3 regions of the Paenibacillus sp. FSL R10-2782 genome follow, and region 1 is predicted to be linked to each of the others. Evidence: riboswitches for the same ligand, from Rfam matches in the RefSeq annotation. Region 1 holds a riboswitch; each other region holds the start of a gene.

What was found. A riboswitch is a leader RNA that binds a small molecule or an ion and turns the genes downstream of it on or off. The one in region 1 is predicted to bind cyclic di-AMP.
Region 2: linked by a shared signal. The riboswitch ahead of NST83_RS06490 (hypothetical protein) and the one ahead of NST83_RS19450 (TrkH family potassium uptake protein) in region 1 are both predicted to bind cyclic di-AMP.
Region 3: linked by a shared signal. The riboswitch ahead of NST83_RS00540 (C40 family peptidase) and the one ahead of NST83_RS19450 (TrkH family potassium uptake protein) in region 1 are both predicted to bind cyclic di-AMP.

The regions. Positions count from the first base shown of each region.
Region 1 is NZ_CP151951.1:4,289,741-4,297,926, reverse strand. It holds gene NST83_RS19455 (type II CAAX endopeptidase family protein) at 1-924, opposite strand, end outside; cyclic di-AMP (ydaO/yuaA leader) riboswitch at 1,188-1,337, shown strand; gene NST83_RS19450 (TrkH family potassium uptake protein) at 1,714-3,054, shown strand; gene NST83_RS19445 (TrkA family potassium uptake protein) at 3,073-3,750, shown strand; gene NST83_RS19440 (LysR family transcriptional regulator) at 3,756-4,661, opposite strand; gene NST83_RS19435 (succinate dehydrogenase cytochrome b558 subunit) at 4,888-5,562, shown strand; gene sdhA (succinate dehydrogenase flavoprotein subunit) at 5,669-7,414, shown strand; gene sdhB (succinate dehydrogenase iron-sulfur subunit) at 7,445-8,186, shown strand, end outside.
Region 2 is NZ_CP151951.1:1,399,906-1,408,091, forward strand. It holds gene NST83_RS06455 (MarR family transcriptional regulator) at 1-7, shown strand, start outside; gene NST83_RS06460 (helix-turn-helix domain-containing protein) at 194-568, shown strand; gene NST83_RS06465 (helix-turn-helix transcriptional regulator) at 676-1,059, shown strand; gene NST83_RS06470 (XRE family transcriptional regulator) at 1,187-1,408, opposite strand; gene NST83_RS06475 (urease accessory UreF family protein) at 1,759-2,448, opposite strand; tRNA gene NST83_RS06480 (tRNA-Leu) at 2,712-2,794, shown strand; gene NST83_RS06485 (glutathione peroxidase) at 2,950-3,435, opposite strand; cyclic di-AMP (ydaO/yuaA leader) riboswitch at 3,892-4,067, shown strand; gene NST83_RS06490 (hypothetical protein) at 4,183-4,578, shown strand; gene kdpA (potassium-transporting ATPase subunit KdpA) at 5,018-6,694, shown strand; gene kdpB (potassium-transporting ATPase subunit KdpB) at 6,747-8,186, shown strand, end outside.
Region 3 is NZ_CP151951.1:134,173-142,358, reverse strand. It holds gene NST83_RS00570 (histidine phosphatase family protein) at 1-58, opposite strand, end outside; gene NST83_RS00565 (MBL fold metallo-hydrolase) at 285-1,034, shown strand; gene NST83_RS00560 (PTS glucose transporter subunit IIA) at 1,153-1,659, opposite strand; gene NST83_RS00555 (YwhD family protein) at 1,964-2,470, opposite strand; gene NST83_RS00550 (M1 family metallopeptidase) at 2,595-4,607, shown strand; gene NST83_RS00545 (hypothetical protein) at 4,619-5,446, shown strand; cyclic di-AMP (ydaO/yuaA leader) riboswitch at 5,731-5,868, shown strand; gene NST83_RS00540 (C40 family peptidase) at 5,874-6,374, shown strand; gene NST83_RS00535 (GNAT family N-acetyltransferase) at 6,678-7,184, shown strand; gene NST83_RS00530 (4a-hydroxytetrahydrobiopterin dehydratase) at 7,260-7,559, opposite strand; gene NST83_RS00525 (hypothetical protein) at 7,679-7,972, opposite strand; gene motA (flagellar motor stator protein MotA) at 8,160-8,186, shown strand, end outside.

The DNA.
Region 1 (8,186 bases):
AAATGTCCCTGCCATACTGGCAGCAAAATATACAATGGACAGCACAATGCCACGTACAAAGGAAGTGTGGCGTCGTGTGAGTGAGGCGTATACGATGGCAAGTATGCCCAAAACCAAGCTTAATAAGGCATAACCCGCGTAGGTCATCCAGTTTGCCCAGTACGTTTGTTTTTTGACATAATCCGTATAGGACGATGGGGCCGAAAAGCTTTGTGTAAACGAGCGAACATCCCCGTCTTCAAAAGTAAAGGCCAGTGTAAGCACCGAGGAACCGATTTTCTTATCGTCCACGGTATACTTCAATCCACCCTCGCCTGCGGTTGTCGCGAGCTTCAAGTCCGACGGCTTAAAGCCAAAGCGTTTTACCCAGGCTGTCGCTGCCTGCTCCTTCGCTTCCAGCGTCATGTCTCCCTCGGCTGCACGTACAAGCCTGCTACGTGCTTGCTCATCCGTAGAAATATCAGCTTGTGTGTAACTGGTGCTGGAGGTCATTCGTTTAAAGCTAACGACTTTGCCAGTGGACAAATCTACATGAATTTGCAGTTTGCTTTTGGAAGATGGTTCCTGCAAATCGACACGGAAGGTTTCGTAGGGATACCTTTTTTTCCAAATACGATCATACTGTTGAAGCAGCTTTTCTCTGGATAAATAACCGTACAAATCCGTCTCGGCCTGATAGGTCACCAGAGGCTCCTTAGACCGTAATTCGGTATAGCCCAGCTCGGAGCGGGCGAAGTCCAGTGCGTGCATGACTGCTTCCTGCTTGCTGATGACCTTGGCATTCGTCAGTGCTTCCGGATTCGGATTACTAAACGAGGGAATAAGCAATTGAAAGACAAAAAAGCAAATCAGGCCAATCCCGCCCAGCAAGCCTAATCTTTTGAAGTTGGCCGTGAGCACGACCGGTTTCCCGATAGGATTCATGAGTTTCCTCCTTAATCTGTAAATAAGAACATCCATTAAAGATATCATACTGCACAGGTTCCCGCCAACAGACCTACGATATTCATGAAAATGGAGTGAAAGCAGTTTAAAGTTTCAATAAAATTAGATAAGTTGCGATTAAAGGCGGCGTATTCTCCAATTACCGCTAATTTAACGTTATTTCGGCGAAATCGGTTTTGTGCTCTGTATATAGAAGGATTATAATCTGTTGAGACAATGCATATGAAATATATAGTTAACGATATACAATTGAGCCGAATTTCCATAGGAAAACGGGGGAACCATGTTACTGGGGTGAATTTTACAGCCGGTCCCGGACCGGAAGTGTGAATAGGGCATACTGTGCAGCCCGAATCCGTCAGCTAACCTCGTAGGCTGTGAACAGGAACCAAGTCAGGCACTCGGATTTCCGGTGTCTTTTTTTGTGTTATTAAAACGTAGCTGAGTTAAGCCCGCTTCGCGATCCATTTGATCTTCCGATCGCTGTTTTCTCTAAAAGAAACGGACTAAAGAAACTGAAAAGAGATTGGTGATTTTATGAGCTGGCAGTAGCGGAGGGGGCAGAATGGTTCTGAAGAAGCGAAGCGGTTGCCTGAAAGCTTTCCATAGGAAAGCTCGCATCGTAAGCATAAGCTACCACCGGATTTTAACCATTAAAAGGGCTTAAAAATCAGAAAAAAATCCGGGGGTAACAGCAATCATAAGAACAATCTGCACCCGGAGCGTCTCCATGCTCATAATTCACCAAGTAGGAGCAGTGATAAATAGATGAATCCCAATGCAAGATGGCTTCGGCTTTCTCCACCGCAGATATTCGTTGCGGGTTTTGCCATTATCATTCTTATAGGCAGCTTGTTGTTAATGCTGCCGATTTCCAATACAACGGGGAAGCCGCTTGCATTTATAGATGCTTTGTTTACAGCCGCCTCCGCAACCTGTGTTACAGGTCTTGTCGTTAAGGATACCGGTACCTTCTTTACCACCTTTGGTCAGGTGGTTATCGCTGCGCTGATTCAGATTGGCGGTCTCGGCTTTATGACGATGGCTACTTTGATTGCGCTGGTATTCAAGCGCCGCATTTCCTTGCGGGAGCGCCTGATTTTGCAGGAAGCGATGAACCAGACCTCTGTTGAGGGAATTGTCGGATTGATCCGCAGGGTGTTGCTGTACTCCCTAATCATTGAGGGCGTGTGCGCCACGATATTCGCGATTCGCTGGTCCTTTGATATGCCCGTAGGCAGGGCGATTTATTTTGGAATCTGGCATGCCATTTCCATGTTTAACAATGCGGGCTTTGATTTATTCGGTCACTTTCGCAGCCTGACAGGTTATGTGTATGATCCTATTGTTAATTTTACAGCTATGTTTCTGATTATTTCGGGTGGCATCGGCTTTGTGGTTATGTCGGACCTGGTAGAATACCGCAAGCGTGGGAGACTTTCCTTGCATACCAAGGTGGTACTCAGTATGACGGCTACCCTGATCGTAGTCGGCACGCTTGTCATCTTTGTATTCGAGTTTACCAATCCGAAGACACTGGGCTCGCTGGATTGGGGTGGAAAACTGCTGGGATCTTTATTCCAGTCCGTAACACCGCGCACCGCAGGTGCCAATACGTTAGATATCGCTGGCTTGCGACAGGCTACGCAGTTTTTCATCATTATATTGATGTTTATCGGTGCTTCTCCTGGCTCTACTGGAGGCGGGATTAAGACGACAACGTTTGCGCTGCTCATTGGAGCCGTGATTTCGATGCTGCGAGGTCGAGAGGATATTGTACTGTTCAAATACCGGCTTGCGCAGGGGCGAATTTACAAGGCTTTGACCATTACACTGCTGGGGTTGCTGTTTGTGATTGGCGTGACGATGATTTTGTCAGCAACCGAGGATCATCATTTTCTAATGATATTGTTCGAGGCGGTGTCTGCATTTGGGACGGTGGGATTGTCGATGGGACTTACACCTGATTTGACGTTTATAGGCAAGCTGGTCATTACCCTGACGATGTTTGCAGGTAGACTCGGCCCACTTACACTGGCGTATGCGCTAGGACCCAAAAAGGGTAAGGAATTATATCGTCATCCGGAAGGCAAAATGATTATAGGATAAGGGAGTTCTAGAGTAGATATGAAAACGCAGCAGTTTGTAGTTATTGGTTTGGGACGATTTGGCTCAAGCCTGGCTTTGCAATTGGTAGATATGGGGTGCGAGGTGCTAGGCATCGACCGGAATGAGGATGTTGTGGACAGTATGAGTGAGCTGTTGACGCATACCGTCGTGGCAGATGCTACAGATGAGGATTCGCTGCGATCATTGGGCATCCGTAATTTCGATTGCGGCATTGTTGCGATTGGTGCTGATATTCAGGTCAGCATTCTGGCTGCCATTTTGCTAAAGGAGCTGGGTGTGAGCAAAGTCGTTGCGAAAGCGATTTCTGTGCTGCACGGACGAGCGTTGGAAAAGCTCGGTGTGGACCGGGTCATTTATCCCGAGCGAGATATGGGGATACGAGTCGCGCATCAACTGGTTACACCTAATTTGCTTGATTATTTGGAGCTGTCCAAGGAATACAGCATTGTGGAACTCAATGTTCCTGCATGCCTGCATGGCAAAACGCTATCTGAGCTGAATGCCCGTACCCGCTTTGGTTGCAGCATTGTGGCGCTTCATACGGCGAACGGTATTCTGATTGCACCAACAGCGATGGATCGGCTAAAAGCAGACGATATTATGGTCATCATCGGCTCCAATGATAATATCGGCCGCTTTGAGGACGAGGTCGTTAACGTTAATGAAGAAGGCTAACCCTGCTACACCATACGATAGCCGGCAAACGATGCACGTGTCTCGCTGATCCAGCGCCGTGCTGTCGGTCCCAGATCGGTCGTCTCCGAGTAGATAAGGGAGGTGGTTCGCCGTGTCTCTTTCAAATCAGGCAAGTACAGCGGGGTTAGCCCATTATCCCGCAGCAACTCGTTGCGCAAGTAGGATTTGGGCAGCAATGCCGAAGCCTTGCAGGTCGGCAGGAGGCGCACAATCGCCTCGAACGAGTCGATTTCCATACGAATATCCGGCATGATCCCGCTGCGCTGGAACAGGTCATCCGTAAGACTGCGATACCAGGTTCCCTTGGAAAAAATAATCATTGGCAGCCCTTGCAAATCTTTCATCGAGGCTGTTTCCGTCTTCATCGTTAATTCATGACCGATCGGAACGACTAGCTCCAAATGATCGTCAAACAGGGGAATGCAGCGCAGGCCGGCCTCATGAATGGCAGACCCGACAATACCGGCGTCTGCTTTTTTGTCGCGCACAAAAGCGACGATCTCATGGGTTTTGCCTGTGAGTAGCTTCAGCTCGGTTTGGGGATGCTTGCTCATGAAGGCTTCGACGAGAGTAGGCAGCGTTGTTTGGAGTGTCGTCAGACTCGCACCCAGCGTAAGCATGCTCTGGGCTTCGTTTTTGTGCTGTGACAGCTTTTGCAAAAAGCGGAGCTGCCGTTGCCGTTGCTCCAGCGCGAAGGTATATACAAATCGGCCTGTTGATGTAATTTCGAGTCGTTTGCCCCGTCGATCAAACAGGTTCACACCCAGCTCTTCCTCCAGCTTGGCGATTTTGCGGGACAGGGCGGGCTGGGAGAGATTAAGCAGCTTGGAGGCTTTATTCAGACTGGATTGCTCGACAATGACGGCAAAAGCGTTCAATTCCTCAAACAAATCATTCACTTCCTCTCTATATGCAAAAAAGACATAACAATTAATACGTATATTGCAATTCCATTATAAGCCGAAAAGGAGTAACATGAAAGCGACACAAGATGTTCACACTTTTGTTTTCTCTTTTAAGAAACATCTTGCTGGACATTTCCTGTCGGGAAATGTCATATTATATGTTATATTACTATTGAAAACGCTATTTTTGGGAGAAGGGAGCATTACCTAGATGAAAGGATTTTATTCCAGAAAGCTACACTCGCTTCTTGGTGTCATTCCGCTGGCTCTATTTTTTGTAGAGCATTTGGTGACCAACTTCACAGCGGTGGAGGGCGGCAAGGAAGGATTCAATCGCAGCGTGGCCTTCCTGAATGGTCTGCCACTTGTTATTGTGCTTGAAACGTTATTTATCTACTTGCCATTGCTGTTCCATGGAATCTATGGCTTGTATATCGCTTATCAGGCTGATCCGAATGTCAAAAATTTTGGCTATTCGCGTAACTGGCGCTTTCTGTTTCAGCGCATTTCCGGTGTGATTACGTTCGTATTCATTATCTGGCACGTATATGATACACGTTTTCAGGTGGCTTTGGGTCATGTAACACATGAGCAGCTAGGCGGTGTGATGCATGGCATTGTGACGAATCCAGTCTATTTTATCCTTTATTTAATCAGTGTCGTTTCGGCATCCTTTCACTTTGCAAACGGACTATGGGCTTTTATGGTCAGTTGGGGGATTACGGTGGGACCGCGTGCACAAAAAGTGTCCTCCTATATCTGCATGACCTTGTTCGTGGTTGTATCCATCGGCTTCATCGCTTCCCTGTTGGCATTCCGCAGCGCGGAATTCCAGGAAACGGCAACCGCCTTGATACAAAGCAGTGCTATTCAACAGCTACTGTAAAAAATGAATGTACACTTTACGTGTTTGCAATACATCGTTTGCAGATTCTATTTCTTATGGTAAAAGAGGATTTGGCTAAAATCCTGAAAAAAAGGAGTGAGCAGAAATGGCAGCATCCAACATTATTGTCGTGGGCGGCGGCCTTGCGGGTCTAATGGCTACGATCAAGGCGGCAGAGGCAGGAGTTCACGTTCATTTATTTTCTTTGGTTCCGGTCAAAAGGTCCCACTCCGTTTGTGCTCAAGGCGGCATCAACGGCGCGGTGAATACGAAGGGTGAAGGCGACTCGCCCTGGATTCACTTTGACGATTCAGTCTATGGCGGGGACTTTCTCGCAAACCAGCCTCCGGTAAAAGCGATGTGCGAAGCGGCCCCGGGGATTATCCATCTCATGGACCGCATGGGTGTCATGTTTAACCGGACACCGGAAGGACTGCTGGATTTCCGCCGCTTTGGGGGGACGCAGCATCATCGGACCGCCTTTGCTGGAGCGACGACAGGGCAGCAGCTTCTGTATGCACTTGATGAACAGGTACGGCGCTGGGAATCTGAGGGCTTGGTGACCAAGTATGAAAACTGGGAGTTTTTACAGGCTGTACTGGATGATGAGAGTATCTGTCGCGGCATCTGTGCGCAGGATTTGCGCACGATGGAAGTGAAGACCTTTGTAGCAGATGCGGTTATTTTGGCATCGGGCGGTCCTGGCATTATTTTCGGTAAAACCACGAATTCCGTAATTAATACAGGTACGGCTGCCGGGGCGGTATATCAGCAGGGCGTACGCTATGCCAACGGCGAGTTTATCCAGATTCATCCGACGGCTATTCCGGGGGATGACAAGCTGCGTCTGATGTCCGAGTCGGCACGGGGAGAGGGCGGCCGTATTTGGACGTACAAGGACGGCAAGCCGTGGTATTTCCTCGAAGAAAAGTATCCGGCTTATGGAAATCTGGTCCCTCGTGATATTGCGACCCGTGAAATATTCAGTGTATGCGTCGATGATGGGCTCGGCATTAATGGCGAGAACATGGTGTATCTCGATCTGTCTCATAAGGACCCGAAAGAGCTGGACGTGAAGCTGGGCGGTATTATTGAAATTTATGAAAAATTCGTTGGTGACGATCCGCGCAAAATACCGATGAAAATCTTCCCGGCTGTGCATTATTCGATGGGCGGCATGTGGGTCGATTACAATCAGATGACCAATATTCCGGGGCTGTTTGCCGCCGGAGAATGTGAATTCCAGTATCACGGAGCGAATCGTTTGGGTGCAAACTCGCTGCTGTCAGCTATTTACGGCGGGATGGTGGCTGGACCAAAAGCTGTGGAATACATTAAAGGCTTGAAAAAATCCGCGCAGGATGTGGCTTCCTCCGTGTTCGATGCAGCGGTCAATCAGCAGACGGAGAAGTATGAGCGTATTTTGCGTATGGATGGGAAAGAAAATGCCTATGTCCTTCATAAAGAGCTGGGCGAGTGGATGACGAACAACATGACCGTGGTTCGTTATAATGACAAGCTGGAAGCTACGATCCACAAGATCAAGGAGCTGAAGGAGCGTTATTCCAATATTAACATCAATGATGCTTCGCGCTGGAACAATGCGGGTGCGGCGTTCACGCGTCAGCTGTGGAATATGATGGAGCTGGCTGAAGCGATGACCAAAGGAGCGCTGCTGCGTAACGAAAGCCGTGGAGCCCACTATAAACCTGACTTCCCGGACCGTAACGATGAGGATTTCCTGAAAACGACGATTGCGGACTGGACACCGGAAGGACCGCAAATCTCGTACGAAGCGGTGGACGTTTCGCTGATCAAGCCGCGTATTCGGGATTACTCCAAGAACAAGTAATTAAGGAAGATACAGAAGGGAGTGTATGAGATGTCGGAGCAAGCAGTGAAATCGGATAAAACCGTAAAGTTCGTCGTGACCCGTCAGGATGAACCTAATGCGAATCCATATACGGAAGAATTTGAGTTGGCTTATCGACCGGGGATGAATGTAATCAGTGCGTTGATGGAGATTCAGCGTAACCCGGTGGATAGTCATGGTAAAGATACGGCCCCGGTATGCTGGGAGTCGAACTGTCTGGAGGAAGTGTGTGGAGCATGCTCCATGGTGATTAACGGCAAGCCGCGTCAGGCTTGTGCGGCGCTCGTCGATAAGCTGGAGCAGCCGATTACCATTGCGCCGATGAGCACGTTCCCGGTTGTGCGGGATTTGGTCATTGACCGGAGCCGGATGTTTAACGCGCTCAAGAAGGTCAAAGCGTGGATTCCGATTGACGGTACCTACGATCTGGGCCCCGGCCCCAGAATGGCAGAGAAGAAGCGTCAATGGGCCTATGAGCTGTCCAAGTGCATGACCTGCGGTGTCTGCCTGGAGGCTTGCCCGAATGTTAACGAGAAAACGACATTCATTGGACCTGCGGCGATATCTCAGGTTCGTCTATTCAATAGTCATCCAACTGGGGAAATGAATCAGGAGGAGCGGCTGGATGCGCTGATGACGGACGACGGGCTGGAGGGCTGCGGTAACTCGCAAAACTGCGTACGTTCCTGCCCGAAGGGCATTCCGTTGACAACCTCCATTGCCGAAATGAACAAGCAAACAACCAAGCATA
Region 2 (8,186 bases), 2.7 Mb from region 1:
TTTGTAATGGGTGTACACGATTTTGACTGAGGGCCGCCATTTTCTTCGGAAAATAGGCGGTTTTTGTTGCATATTGTGGTATAATGAAAGCCAACATACATAATTCGGCAATTTTGGCACACGTGATCTTTGAAATGGGAACAGGGGACATGATATCGTTATTTGAAAGTCTGCTAGAGAGGAAGGAACTTCTATGCAATCTATTTACCAACGGATTGAAGAGCTTATCAAGGAACGTGGGATGACAAAAAAAGCGTTCTGTGAGCAGTTGAGTATTAGTACGGGAAATTTTGGGGACTGGAAAAGAGGAAAGACGACACCAGGCACGAATAAACTCATTGAAATCGCTTCGTTTTTTAATGCTAGTCTGGATTGGATCATGTTGGGACGCGATGTGCAGGGTGAGGCATTGAGGGAGTCGAGAGACCCTTATTTTTTTGGAGCTTTAGGGCAACTGGATTGCCAGGGGCAATCGCTTAGTGAGGCGGAAAGGGATTTTATACTTGAGTATATTGAATTTACCCGCTTTCGTAAAGAGAAAAAGCAGGAAGATTCAACTACGGAATAATCGGGTGCAGAATACTAAAGTAATGATTACCGAATAAGTATGGTTGCAGTGATGATTGAAATTTTGGGAACAGTCAAGGAAAAGTTAGGTTATCGGAGGGGATAATTTTGGGAGACCAAACGATTTATCAGCGAATTGAAGCCTTGATCAAGGATCGGGGAATGACGAAGAAGGCGTTTTGTGAAAAGCTCAAAATCAGCTCGGGGAATCTTGGAGACTGGAGAAGAGGCAAAACAACACCGGGAACGATGCATTTAATCCAGATTTCGGACTTTTTTAATGTATCGTTGGATTGGTTAATGAAAGGCGTCAAGCCGGGTGAGGGCGTACTTCAGGAGCAGAAGGCTGCTTATTTTTTTGGAGTGATGGGGCCATTGAATTGCCAGGCAGAGGATCTGGATACAGAAGAACAGAATTTCATATTAGAATATGTGGAATTTGCGAAATATCGTAAGCAAAAAGTCGAAAATGACAAAACACAGCCTGAATGATCTTCTCGCTAAAGATCACTCAGGTTGAAACCCGTAAAACGGACTGGAGGGTTCGGTTGACGAGTTTGTTTGGGTTGTCGATGTTGTAGCGTGCCGTATACTTGGGGAGACGCTCACGTCGTTGGTTTCAGAGTGGCGGCGCCTCCTTATAATCGTTATCGTCGATGTTGAGGATTGCGGCAACTTGTTTTCTGTACCTTTGTGCTTTGCGGGTGCCGTGAATCAGATTGGACAAGCGTGAAGGCGGGATATTATGCGTTTCACAAAATGTTTTCTGGTCCAGCCGAAGTTCGACAAGCCTTTGTTTGATGGCCCACCCGAGGGAGGTGACAGGCATTTTGTTGTTCAAGTGAAATCGCCCCTTACGGATTCTTGCGGAATAATTGGTGTGTTATAATAATCATCAGTAAACATGTTAGAATTAACCATCTGAAACTATGATACACGTTTATACGTGTTTTTACAATCTAAAATACGTAATTTGGATAAAAATATTACTTAATTAAGTGATCAATGGTCTGGATAATCCGTCTGGAGCCTGTTAATTGTACGAAATTGCAGTTGTATTCTGGAAAAAAAGCACTCTGTCACTAGAAAAAGTGGTGGAGTGCTTTTGTCGTTGGTGCTGGAATGGTGAAAGTAGGCATCAGGGGAATGCACGAGGCTTATAACGGGGGCGGACGAAGGAATCAGTGAATTTCACCTGCGCTGATGGCTGCTGCTCATATAGGGTGGCTGAGTAATGTAGGAGCTGGACCAATGCCTATGCAGAAGGCCGCGCTGAAATACGGTTGGCTCTGACTCAGGGACATTGTATTGCTTCCATGCGGCTAGAAGCTCGTGGGTCATTCGCTGAATAACAGGATTCTTTTCCTCATAAGGGGGATTGAGCAGCTTGAAAGCATCTTCGACGCAGAAGGACACTGCTGCAGCAAGATAGCCGTGAATGGTCTGTTCTACATCATTTCCAAGGGAAACGTTAATCCAGCTATGAACGGTAGCAAGTGTACCCATCGCATTGTATTGAATGAGTGTGGCTTCGAGTCGGTCAAATTCAAGCCAAGGGTACAAAGCTTTGGCGAGCTTGAGCAGGCGTTGGCCTGATAGGCGTGACTCTTTCACATGCTGTAGGGAAGAACGCTGGGCGTGCAGCATTTTATCAATGAGGGCGATACGCCAACCATCATTTTGCTGAACAGCGATAAAAAGGCTTTTGATAGCCATGCCATCGAGGGATGTGAACTGAGGGTGCAGATCAGTGCGGGCATAGTGCTCCAGGTCTTGCAAACAGGTTAAGCGGCCATTGCGAAACAGCTCCTCCAGCCCGTAGGAACGAGTGAAACCACCGACAGGCAGGGAAGGGTCCAACAGCAATGCGTAGTTCAGCAAACGATTGCCTTTGTGCAAGGCGATTCGCCCCCTTGGAATAGAATATTTATGTTATATTAAGTAACTCACAAAACGGATTAAGAAAAATTTTAGAGTTATTATGTAATATATATTTACACTTGTAGTACTAATATGTCAAATTAAATATTTTTATAGCTTTTACGTGTTAGTTTATTTCACTTCATAAAATATTATTGTATTTATGTTTACAAATAGAATATAAGGGAGTATAATAAATCTGTTGCCTCAAAACATTAGAATTTGCGGTCGTGGTGGAATGGCAGACACGCTATCTTGAGGGGGTAGTGGGCGTACGCCCGTGGAGGTTCGAGTCCTCTCGACCGCATTACATGCAAGACACAGCTAAAAAGCATCCTGACACGTTTTTGACGTGATTGGATGCTTTTTTGTTATATAAGCTGAACAAAAATATCCCTTTTTCCTATCCACAGGAGCAGCCATTGGGATTGGCTGCTTGTGAGAAGGTGATGAAAAAGCCTGTCAGCTTTGCTGCAAGAGCTTCTCGATGTCCCCCGCCAATTTATCCGGAGTTGTCTGTGGGGCATAGCGCTTAAATACGTTACCTTCGTGTGTAATCAAAAATTTAGTAAAATTCCATTTGATCGCTTTGGAGCCTAATACGCCCGGAGCTGTTTGGGTGAGGTAGCGAAATAAAGGGTGCGCCTGATCGCCATTGACATCTATTTTGGCAAACATCGGAAACGTAACTCCATAGTTAATCTGGCAAAACTCCGAAATGTCCTCGCTGGAGCCCGGCTCTTGCTTGGCAAACTGGTTGCTGGGAAACCCCAAGATTTCAAGACCCTGCTCATGGTATTGGTCATATAGCTCTTGTAGCGCCTTGTATTGGGGGGTTAGCCCGCATTTGCTGGCTGTATTCACGATAAGCAGCACTTTTCCTTCGTATGTGGACAACGGAAGCTCTTTCCCTTGCAGGGTTTGTGCATCATATTCATAAACGGTCATGGTTTTCCTCCTAATTTGATATTCTACAATTAAATTGTAAGAAATTTAACGAAGGGCTGCAAGTCTATAAATAGATGTAATGCGCCATCTGCTACTGTAAAATCGTATTTTGTCCAAAACGGCAAATGGCACTGCAAATGGGGCAAATAGCGGTGTTTCTCATGGTGAAAACAGGTTCAATCGGCGTTTATCAGGTACATACAGCACTTTTTCTTTCTCTTTTACAAAAAATACTCCCCATACGCCAATATTGACATGCCTCTTCATTTTCGAAAAGGGATGAAAAACCGAGATTGAAGGAGCTGGGAGAAGGATATTTATGTTGTAAGCGCTATTATTAATCTTTTATGCTCCAAAGACCGATTTATAACCCTGCAGGTGAGCTTTACAGTGTTCCTTGCGCGGGTGTATGATTCAAGACGTAATTTCAAATGAAGTGAATGAAGCAGCAACGAATTGTCTATAGCGCTGAATTTTGCAGTTGCAAAAGCGGGGGAACCAAAGGAGATCTATTCGGCTTTTAAAGGGCCGTGTGTCTCATGGGGTGAATTTTCTGGCCAAGTGCCAGAAATAGGGCGACTCTCACGTCCGAATCCGACAGCTAACCTCGTAAGCGTACAGGGAGAGGCAACAAACCGCCGTGTGCAGCCATGGTTTATTTTATCATGGTTACGTAAGAAGCCGGAGGAAAGCCTTTTTCCTTTGGCTTCTTTTTGTTGTCTTTTTATACCGGGAGAGGAGCTACTGATGGAAGGTCGGCTAATCATTGTCACTGCACCGAATGAATCGGGCAGAAATTTTGTGAAATTGCTTATGTACAAAAAACTGGCGTTTGCGGTTCTGACGAATAGCGCTCAGGAGGAACGACAGCTCAAAAAAATGGGTGTGGAGCATGTTGTGCGCATCAATACGATGCAAGCGGGGAAATGGAATTTTCCCAAAAAAGAAATTGGCTGCGTGTATTTGTTTGAGAACAGCTTGAATCTGACGTGCCGTTTTCTGCAAATATGCCGGCCGCTGACATCAGATTCGGTCTATGTCATTACACAAGGCTGTAATCCTCAAGGGATTTATCGAGGTTTGGGAGCAGACCATGTGATCTACACTTTGAATGGAGAGGTGGGTTTCCTGCTGAACGGATAGTCGCTTAGGTATGCTGGTATACATTAAAATTTGCGAATTTAGTTGTATAGCGATTTTACAAGAGTGTAAGAATGATGAATTAAGGATTGGTACGGGAGGGTATGAACATGATGGATATATACATGCTGCTCGTGATGGCTGTGAGTTACGGAGTGATACTGCTGTTTGTACGCTGGTGTGATGCGCAGACCTCCAAGGGAGGGCGAAAAGGATGATAGTTATGCTTACGCTTACTGCTATTGTATTTGTGTATTTAATCTACGCACTCCTGAATCCTGAAAAGTTCTAATCAGCTAAACAGGATCAAGCGGGCGGGGGACAGCAGATCATGAGTGAAGCATCAGAGGCAGCGGGTTTTCGCAAACGTGTGCAATCGACCGGTGCGATGAACCCGTCTGTTGTTCCAAACGCAGGAGTATTTTGGAGGAGGGAATAGATGATGGAGCTGCTGCAAATTGGAATTGTGATTGTGATATTGCTGCTCCTGGTGAAACCAGTGGGCACCTATATATATCATGTATTCTCCAACGAACCGAATCGGACGGATCGGGTGTTTGGCGGAACGGAGAAGCTGATTTATAAGGTTATAGGATTGAAAAAGCTGGAGAGCATGCGTTGGACCACGTATGTGATGAGCTTTATTGCTACGAATGTCGTGCTTGTGGCGATCAGCTATGTGCTGCTGCGCTTGCAGGGACTGCTCCCCGGTAATCCGGTGGGAAACGGCAATATGGAGGCGTCACTGGCCTTTAACACGGTGATCAGCTTTATGACCAATACGAATCTCCAGCATTATAGCGGAGAAAGCGGACTTACGTACCTGACACAGATGGCGTTTGTTACGATGATGATGTTCACTTCGGCTGCTTCCGGTTTTTCGGTTGCTGCGGCTTTTATGAGGGGATTGACGCGGCGCGGAGAAGGAATGGGCAACTTTTTTCAGGATTTTATCAAAGCGATTATACGGATTTTCCTGCCGCTGGCCTTTGTGCTTACGCTGGTGCTGGTTGGATTGAAAGTACCGCAGACGCTTCAGCCTGCGGCGGATATCACGACGCTGAGCGGAACACAGCAGCAGATTGCTTTGGGACCCGTTGCTTCGATGGAATCGATCAAGCATTTGGGTACGAACGGGGGTGGTTTCTATGGGGCCAACTCAGCGCATCCTTTTGAAAATCCAAATCCCTGGACGAATGTGCTGGAAATTTTGGCGATGTGGGTGATGCCGGCTTCGCTGCCGTATACCTTTGGACTGTTCGCCCGTAATCGCAAGCAGGGCTGGATTATTTTTAGCTCGATGATGGTACTGTTTCTCGTATTCCTATCCATTACGTACGTATCAGAGAAAACGGGTAATCCGCTGATTCAGGCACTGGGTGTGGATGCTTCTCAGGGAAGCATGGAAGGGAAAGAGGTTCGCTTTGGCATCGGACAATCGGCACTGTTCACGGCGGTGACGACGGCGGCTACCACAGGCTCGGTCAATAACATGCACGATACACTGACTCCATTGGGCGGTATGGCTGCTTTGGGTGAAATGATGCTGAACGTCATTTTCGGCGGTAAGGGTGTCGGGCTGATGAATATGCTGATGTACGCGATTCTGGGTGTGTTTATATGTGGATTGATGGTCGGCAGGACCCCGGAATTTATGGGCAGGAAGATTGAAGGCAAGGAAATGAAGCTGATCGCGATTGCCATTTTGGTACATCCGTTTCTCATTTTGGTGCCGACTGCGCTCACTTTTATGAGTCATTGGGGATACGATGCGGTCACAAATCCCGGATACCACGGGTTGACTCAGGTGATATATGAATATGCGTCATCTGCGGCTAATAACGGTTCGGGATTTGAGGGTCTTGCGGATAACAACGTATTTTGGAACACCACAACGGGTATCGTTATGTTCTTCGGACGATATGTATCGATTGTTGCACTGTTAGCTGTAGCGGCTTCGTTGAATGCCAAAGCACCGACTCCCGTGACGACGGGCACACTTCGCACGGACAACAAGCTGTTTGGGGCGATTTTAATCGGGGTTGTGCTGTTGATCGGCGCGTTGACCTTTTTGCCCGTAATCGTATTGGGGCCTGTAGCTGAATTTCTGACCATGTGAAGAAGATGAACAGGAAGAAGAAAATGAGAATGGATGAACGGGGTGCTTGATCATGAAGGAACAACGCAAACGCATGCTGGACAAAAGCATCTTGAAGCATGCGATCAAGGATAGCTTTATGAAATTAAATCCGATGATCATGATGAAAAATCCTGTCATGTTCGTTGTGGAGATCGGCACATTGGTCGTGCTGCTTATGCTGCTGTTTCCCGGTTATTTTGGAACTGGCAACGAAATGGGCTTTAATCTGGCTGTTTTTATCATCCTGTTGTTCACGTTGCTTTTTGCTAACTTTGCCGAAGCGCTAGCAGAGGGGCGGGGTAAGGCGCAGGCTGCTTCTTTGAAAAAATCCAAGCAGGACACACAAGCCAGCAAGCTTGTCGGGGATGAGATTCAGGTGGTCAGCTCGACCGAGCTGCGCAAAGGTGACATTGTGATGGTGTCCCAGGGCGAGATGATTCCGAGTGATGGTGAGGTGATTGAAGGTCTTGCTTCAGTGGATGAATCGGCGATTACGGGAGAATCAGCACCAGTGATCAAGGAATCGGGCGGTGATTTTTGCTCGGTAACCGGCGGGACGCGTGTGGTCAGTGACCGGATTAAGGTGCGGATTACAACAGAACCGGGCGAGACGTTCATTGATAAAATGATTTCGCTCGTGGAAGGCGCACAGCGGCAAAAGACGCCGAACGAGATTGCACTGAGTACTCTGTTGATCAGCTTGACGATTATTTTTCTGATCGTAGTGGTGACACTGGCACCGATTGCCCGTCATTTTAACATTGACTTGCCTGTTCCCGTGCTTATCTCATTGCTGGTTTGCCTGATTCCGACCACGATTGGAGGACTGTTGTCAGCCATCGGGATTGCCGGTATGGACCGGGTCACCCAGTTTAACGTGCTGGCGATGTCAGGCAAGGCGGTAGAAGCATCCGGGGACATCAATACGATGATTCTGGACAAAACGGGTACAATCACCTTCGGTAACCGAATGGCGAGCCAATTCGTGCCTGTAGGGGGCGTAGAGGAGACAGAGTTAGTAAAGTGGGCTGCGATGAGCTCGATGAAGGATGAGACGCCTGAGGGGCGCTCAGTGCTGGAGTTGATGCGCAAGCAGGAGTACACGCTGGATGAATCCTTGGCAGCAGGTGGGACCTTTATCGAGTTCAAGGCGGAAACCCGGATGAGTGGTCTGGATCTGGCCGATGGACGCAAGGTACGCAAGGGCGCGGTGGACTCTGTCCGACAGTGGGTATTATCGCAAAATGGCAGCGTTCCAGCCGATCTGGAGGAAAAAGCGAATCAGGTGGCCTCTGAAGGAGGTACGCCGCTGGCAGTCGCGCTGGATGATCGGATATATGGCATTATTTATTTGAAGGACACGGTGAAGCCGGGCATGAAGGAGCGGTTCGATCAGCTCCGGGAAATGGGTATCCGTACGATTATGTGTACCGGGGATAATCCGCTGACGGCTGCAACGATTGCACGGGAA
Region 3 (8,186 bases), 1.4 Mb from region 1:
GGGCATCTGGCTCCTGTCCTGTCGCTTTGGCATGTCTCACAAAGTAAATCTTCTTCACGTAATCACTCCTAACCAGTAAAGTTAGTTACACTTCTCTACTTTCGTGAACCTCTGATTAACCTGAATGAAAGTAAAAAAGCACTCTTTGCAAGAGTCATTGTCACACAAATTTAGAATCCTACATATTGACAAATAATTATTTTTATGTTATAATTGGGGTTTACAAATTTTAATTTCGTGATACGATTCCTTTGTATTACATCAACTCTTTCAGGAGGGATTCGATGCAATTGGACAAGGGAATACAGCTACTTCAGGTTTCTTCTACCATTATGGGACGAACAGAGAGCATTCACCCCACCTTAATGTGGGACGAAGATAATATGATTTTAGTGGACACGACTTACCCCGGGCAATTACCGCTTTTACAAGAGGCTATTCTAAGTACCGGATTCACCATCCATAATCTTACCTCCATATTCATTACACACCAGGATCTTGATCATATCGGCAGTTTGGCAGATGTAATCCAGACTTGTCCATCCCCAGTTCAGGTGTTTTCCAGTTCTATCGAAAAACCCTATATACAGGGAGAAAAGCAGCTTATAAAGCTGACACCAGAAGCGATAACTCAAGCTGTAAACTCCATGCCCGAATCTGTCCCGGTAGAGTGGAGACATGCATTCCGGCGCACACTTGAAAATCCCCCGAAGACTGCCGTAAACTCCACGATCGTTCCCGGGGAGGAATTGCCCTTCTGTGGAGGGATCGTAGTTGTAGATACTGCTGGTCATACACCGGGGCACCTAAGCTTCTATCATAAGACCAGTCAAACTTTGATTGCAGGAGATGCTCTGAACGTAGTGAGTGGCGAGCTACAGGGGCCAGATCCACAATACTGTCATGATTATAACATGGCGAAGGAATCTCTTAAAAATCTGCTCACATATGATATAAAAAAAGTGATTTGCTTTCATGGAGGGCTTTACGAAGGCAATTGTAATCGGCGGATAGCTGAAATATGCGGTTTGTGACTTACTTATCTAAAGATAAGACTAACCAGAAATTCCAGTTAGTCTTATCCTACATATTTTACTGTTAAACCCTAAGAACTTACCTAATGATCTTACGAAGTAGGAAGCTGAATACTGACTAGACTTTCAAATAGACTCTCAATACAGGTGCATCAGGAGAAGCAGACGAGCCTTCCAATATTTCCACATGACTGATCATCTCTTGCCCATCTGGAACGATTACCGGAGTAATTACAGGCAATCCCTCCTCTTGAATAGCGTCCAGATCAAACTCCATCAATAATTGCCCCGCTTTAACGTTATCTCCTGTTTGGACATGAGGGTTAAAGCCCTTCCCTTTGAGTGAGACGGTATTAATCCCGACATGTATCAAAACTTGTACACCGGATTCATGTTCAATGATCAGCGCGTGCTTGCTTTTCTCCATCACATGAGCGACTTTCCCCGTAAAAGGAGCCGTGACCCTGCCTTCAGACGGATGAATAGCGATGCCTTCCCCCATAGCCTTCGTAGAAAACGCAGGATCTGGAACTTCCTCAAGGGAAACCACTTGTCCTCTAATTGGTGCTACCATGTCGAATTCTTCAATACGAGGAGCCACCTTCTTTTTCAACCATTTAAACATAACGATGCCACCTTATTTACAGATTACATTCATAAACAGTGAATAGGACTTAACTACACCCTTTTAGGAACCGGTTCCAGAAATAAATAAAAACCGGCTTGGAACCAATTTCTATTTGAATTATAGTGAATGCCTTTCCATGATGTCAAGGCGCTATCATCGCAAAATAACCCGGCTCTCAGTGTAGCTCATTTTATAACGTAAATACAGTTTTTTTCTTCAAATATTTTACTGATTCCTTATCTCCGTTAAAAAAGCAGTTCCTCCAAATACGGAGAAACTGCTTCTGTGGTTGATCTTTCTCTTACCCTTCCAGCGCCTGCTTCAATTCCTCAGGCGAGGCATCCCACCATTCCTCGTTATGCGAGATCAGCAGGCTTTTGAGCGCTGCTTTATCCTCGCTTCCGAGATCGTCCAGCATGAAACGGCGCTTGAGCGCGTAATCCATACGGTTGACGTGATCAGCAAGGATTTTCCAGCCGCGTTTGGCTTCTTCGTCAATCAGCATCTCACAAGCCGTCGCTCCACCATATACACGCCCTTCGGGTGTGCGATCCACGGCTACCCATACCAGCCATACCTGGCGCCCGTTTGGTACATCCTCTTTATTGGTAGAAAACTTAATCCCGCGTTCTACTTTACTTTTGGCATGCATGGCACCGACATCAATTTTCGCCTCGCCGCGGTCAATAATGACCGGGGACATGCTGTTCAGGTCGATTGAACCTGCGCCGAAACCCTTATGTTTACTCTTGCCACTGACAATGTTCAGTGCAATCTGTTTTTTGCCGTCTGGCTGATTTTCGCTCATGCGTCACTAGGCCTCCATTTTCCGTCTTGACACTCATTCTACACTATAAATATTTTAACTAATAATCTCCCGAAAGCAAACATATACATGCTGTAGATGCTTGTCAACGGGAGGTATCCATTGTATGACCCCAGCACACACCAAAATCGTTTTATTGTCTACACTAGCCCTCGGTCTCCTCGCAGGGACGTTATGGTTTGCCTGGCAGCCTCAACCTGAGTCGGATCTGCAATCCTTGGGCAAACCGCCGTACGATTCCCAGTCAGAGTCTGCGCTTGCGCCAAACATGGGCAAGCCCCTGGGAGCAAACATCCTGCCTGACGTGCCCCAAAGTCCTCCACAGCCCGCTTCGGAAATTCTCAGCAAGCGTGTGGTGGAATACCACATTGACGTGTCCCTGGAAGAAGGGCAGGTTTTAAGGGGCACCGAGACGCTCACCTGGAAGCATCCGGGCACAAAAACCGTGAATGATCTGTATCTGCACCTGTACCCCAATGCCTTCTCTTCCATGGAAACCACCTTTATGAAGGAATCCGGGGGCAAGCTGCGCAGTGACACCATGCCCAAGAACGGCTTTGGCTCCATGACACTAACTGAACTTAAAACGGAAGACGGTTTATCCCTCATGCACCGGACACAGTATGTGCAGCCGGATGACGGTAACGTGAACGACCACTCGCTCATGAAGGTGCGTCTCCCCAAGCCGGTCCGAGGCGGTGAAAGCATTACATTATATATGAAGTTTGAGGTAAAGCTACCCGCCATCTTCGCACGTATGGGCGCAACAGATGATTTTGTCATGGCGGGTCAATGGTTTCCCAAACTTAGCGTCTATGAAACCGCAGGACAGCGTGGACGCGCCGAGGAAGGCTGGAATCTGCATCAGTATCATGGAAACTCCGAGTTTTACGCCGATTTCGGAATTTACAGTGTGCGTATTCGAGTGCCCGAAACATACATCGTGGCCGCAACTGGATTCCCTACCCGTGGAGCAATCCGGCAAAATGGGCAGAAAATATATCAATTCTATGCCGATGACGTGCACGACTTTGCATGGTCCGCTTCACCAAATTTTGTAGCTGTAGAAGAACCATTTTCCTCTGCTGAGGTACCGGGAGTCAAAGTCAAGCTATATCTCGACCCATCGCACAAGGAACTCCGGGGACGTTATATGAGCGCAGCCAAGGCCGCTCTTTCCTATTACAGCAAGTGGTACGGGCCTTATCCATATTCGACCCTGTCCATCGTTGTACCACCCAAAGCAGGCAGCGGCGCGGGCGGCATGGAGTATCCCACACTGATTACAGCCGCAGCCGCGGATAATCTGAATCCCGGCTACAATCTGGAGCGGACAGTTGTTCATGAGATTGGGCATCAATATTTCTATGGAATGGTTGCAAACAACGAATTTGAGGAACCATGGCTGGATGAAGGCTTTACCTCTTATGCAGAGGAACGACTCATGGAGCAAGAGTACGGACTGATCCCCAACTTGCCGTTACAGTCTGGACAGGTGTCTTCCCCACAGCCGTTAAACCGCGAGTCCTGGAAGTACGGCTCGGCTACTGAATATGCACAAAATGCCTATTCTCGGGGTAAACTGGTGCTGCGTGGCATTGAACGCCAGGTCGGCGCGAAAAAAATGGACCGAATTATGCGTACCTACGTCCAGACCTATCGATTCAAGCATCCAACCTCACAGGATTTTCAGCGTATCGTCGAAAGAGCCACCGGACGTTCGTGGAGCCATTATTTTGAACAATATGTATACGACGGCCAGATGGCGGACTTTTCGGTAGATCGCATTACGAACCGCCCGCTGACCAACGGATACGAAGCAATCATTACACTCAGCAAAAAAGGGGCCGATTATCCGAAGGTCCCTGTTCAAATTACCTTCAAGGACGGCACAACGCTATTCAAGGCATGGGACGGTATGGGCAAAAGCACCACCTATCGACTTAAAAGTGCATCCCCGGTCTCTCATGTGATTGTTGATCCACTGTACACGATTGCACTGGAGAACAAGCATATCAACAACAACCTGAAGGCCGAACTGGACGAGAAAACACAGACCCGTTGGAGCATAAGTGTAACCAAGCTGCTGGAGACAATGCTTGGAAGTCTGTCATGGTGAGGTGTCTATAGATGCGTATTGTTATAAAAGAAGGCTGGGCGCTTGTGCGCATACAATTTTATATTGTCATCATTCTGTTTCTGTATCGACTGCTATGGGGCGTTTTTCTCTATCGAGTGGTACAATCCGCCGTTACTCCCCTGCTGCTGCGCTACCCTGACCAGGGTCAAAACGAACTGGGAAAGACCTTGTTTTGGATGGAGAGCCATATTGCCCTGACGGACAACCGGGAGGTTCATATGTATCTGTGGATACTACTGGGGGCAACGGCGCTGCGTATACTGATTACCCCCTTCATCCGGGCGGGAATATACCAAAGTCTGCACACCCATGCAACCGAGCCGCAAAGTCTGTCTTTCTTCCGTGGAATGAAACGTCATGGTTTATCATCTATTATCTATTACATCATCGAGCTTGGGCTCCTGCTGCTCCCTGCTTTCTGGGTGGTGCCGAGGCTCTACCCTATCGTAGCCGGGGCGCTGCAATCTCCCGCCTATCTGCTGCATGTGCTGCCCTATGCCATCGGTTGGATCGCCTATGGCTGGTTCATCCGCCAGTGCATCCTGTACATGCAGTTAGGCACCGTAGGTGGTCACGCCATACTGCCGTCGCTGCTCGCCTTCTTTCGCCAAATCCTCCCGGCTATCGGTATTTCGCTTCTGCTCGGCGCAGGTGTGCTGCTTGTCCTTGGCCTATTCGGCACGGTGGCGATGATTTGGACTGGCATGCTGGCACTCATTCTCCAGCAAACGTATCATTTTGTTACCAGTCTGGTCAGGCTATGGCACATCAGTTCACAGTACCGCCTATGGCATACCGATATCTCCGGCAGAGGTTGAACCCCCACTCCGTTCCTCCTGAGCAATTTCTGGCTGTCGAAAGGCGACTATCTATATCCATTCCTATCCATGTAAACGGCACATAACTGAATACTCTTAACAAAATCTGTTCCCGCGATAAAGGGAGCAGATTTTTTTGTAACTTTTTGCGATGAAACATTTGCCAAAGCCAGCCGACTTTGTTACAATAATCGCAGTGAACTGATAGTAACAACTTTGTAATCTTTATTGTAACCTTTACCTTAAAGCATCGTTATCGTGAATACTGCTCTCCAAGGTGCACATCTTAAGTTAAGCCTAATTCCTGGCACCTAGGAAGCGGGGGAACCAGTTTGGGTGAATTGATCTCGCAACAGAGTGGTCATAGGGGAACCTTCTACCGAATCCTTAAGCTAACCTCGCAGGCATTGGAAGGGGTATATTTTTTTTGAAGAAGAAACTAACAATCGCAGTCATGGGTCTTGCCATTGCCTTTACATCTTTTACATTCGGTGGCGGCAGTGCATTTGCAGACTCCAAGATGGACCAGGTCATCCAAGATACCAAAGGAACGAGCTACAGAAGCGGAGGCACTACACTCGACGGATTCGATTGCTCCGGCTTCACAATGTATGTATATCAAAAACTGGGAATTAAACTGCCGCATCAATCCGGATCACAATTCAAAATGGGATCTTCCGTATCCCGCGATGAAATGAGACCTGGAGACCTGGTGTTCTTCAACACCACAGGTAGAGGCATTTCCCATGTAGGTATCTTCATGGGTGAAGGGAAATTTGCCCACTCCTCATCTTCACGTGGTGTAGTTGTTAGCTCACTGAACGAAAATTATTACGCTAACCGATATGTCGGTGCCAAAAGAATTATGAGCACAGATGCTTACCACGCTGTAGCTTCTGAAACTCCTGATGACGACAACGTAGAATAACTAACGAACAGCAAGCTAACCTGAGCCGCAATTTGATTCTGGCCGGAATCGAATTGCGGTTTTTTATGTCCGCGACATCAGAAACGTTATCTTTACTGACGAACTGACACCTCAAAAGGTTTCAGTTGTTGCGAACATCGTCGGTTTTACCGTCACGGCGGGGGGAGCATATGAGCAGTAAAGCCTTCTTATTGAATGTATACCCGACTTGGGTATGAAATAAACACGCTTGCCAATCCCCTGCAACTTGTCTACAATCTGTTGTTAATGGTTTAAGTACTTGTAAAAGGAGGACGGGAAGACATGCCTGCCTCAATATCTAACTACCGAATCGTGCCGATGGACGAGCAGCAGGCGGCTGCGATATGTGAGTGGCGCTATGATCCACCCTACAATATATACGGCTGGCTGCCTTGGGAACAAATGAAGGCGCTTGAGGTCGAATTTGGAAGCCCCTCGCTTCGCCAAGATCAATACGTAGCCGTATTGGACGACGAGAACATACTAACCGGATTTGCTCAATATTTCCCGATGATTGGCGTGACCCGGCTAGGTCTGGGAATGCATCCCGGATTGTGTGGACATGGCAGAGGCGCCGAATTTGTCCGTGCCATTGCCGAGGAAGCCAGACGACGCAATCCTGAGAATGAAATTGATCTGGAGGTGCTGACCTGGAATGGGCGCGCCATCCGTGCTTACAAGGCAGCCGGATTTGAGCTTACCGATACCTATGAACGTCAGACTCCCGATGGCAAGAAGGCGTTTCATTGTATGGTATATCATCCCGACCACCAGCCTCGTGTTCTATGATAAAAGCGCCTTCGGCATACAACAGCATTGTTGTATATCGAAGGCGCTTTTATCATACGGCAGGCTACGATTAGCTCAATGACTGCTACGCATTTTCTCAAAAGCTTCATTATATTGTTGGGCTTCCTTAATATCCACGGCCATAATGCCACCGTCATCCCAGGAGGTTAAACGCAGGGTCACGGTCTTATAATCAATCGTAATAAATGGATGATGATTAAATGCTTCCGATATAGCAGCAACTTCATCCACGAATGCAATCCCTTTCATAAAACTGGAAAAATTATATTTCCGGACAATCCATCGTCCTTCCTCCAGTTCCCAGCCCTCCAGCTTCTCCAGATGTGCTTCAATCTCTCCTTGTGTAAAAGGCATGATACGACTCCTCCCTGTTTGTACGGAAGCCTTTCAGCCGCTTTGAATGCGACCAAAACTACGATATATTGGTGTCCATATTACCACGGCCCCGTTGATAAATCCATAAAACGGCCTGTTCAAATCAAAGGTACCGACGTCAACTCCTCATCTCCAATGAGCACATAGATACGGTGCCGCCCCGGTTCATAGATAACAACGCCGCTGCCCACAGCGATAACAGGCTCTGTACCCAGCGCATAAAACAGATCTTCAGCCAGTGCTTCATTGACTTCCTGACGCCCTGCCGGGTCCAGCCTGTCCCAATCTTCTGCTTCCATTTCGAAAAATTCATAGCTATCTGGAATGCGTCCCACAGCCTCTGTCAAATCGTTCAAAATTTGTTCATACTCCCGTCCGTGCTTCACTCCCATGCCATTTCCTCCAATTCTTCCGCCATTCATTACATAATCACCTTATTATACCGGAAATTCGTACTTAACAAAAAAGAGAGTTTTGTCGATAAATACTATAATCCGTCTTGTAATGACGTGCCTGGGGCAAGGACGACCCCGGCGGCATGAAAGGATTCAAAATCTATTCTCATGGATGAGGTGTATCATGCAAATTTCAACCATTATTGGACTT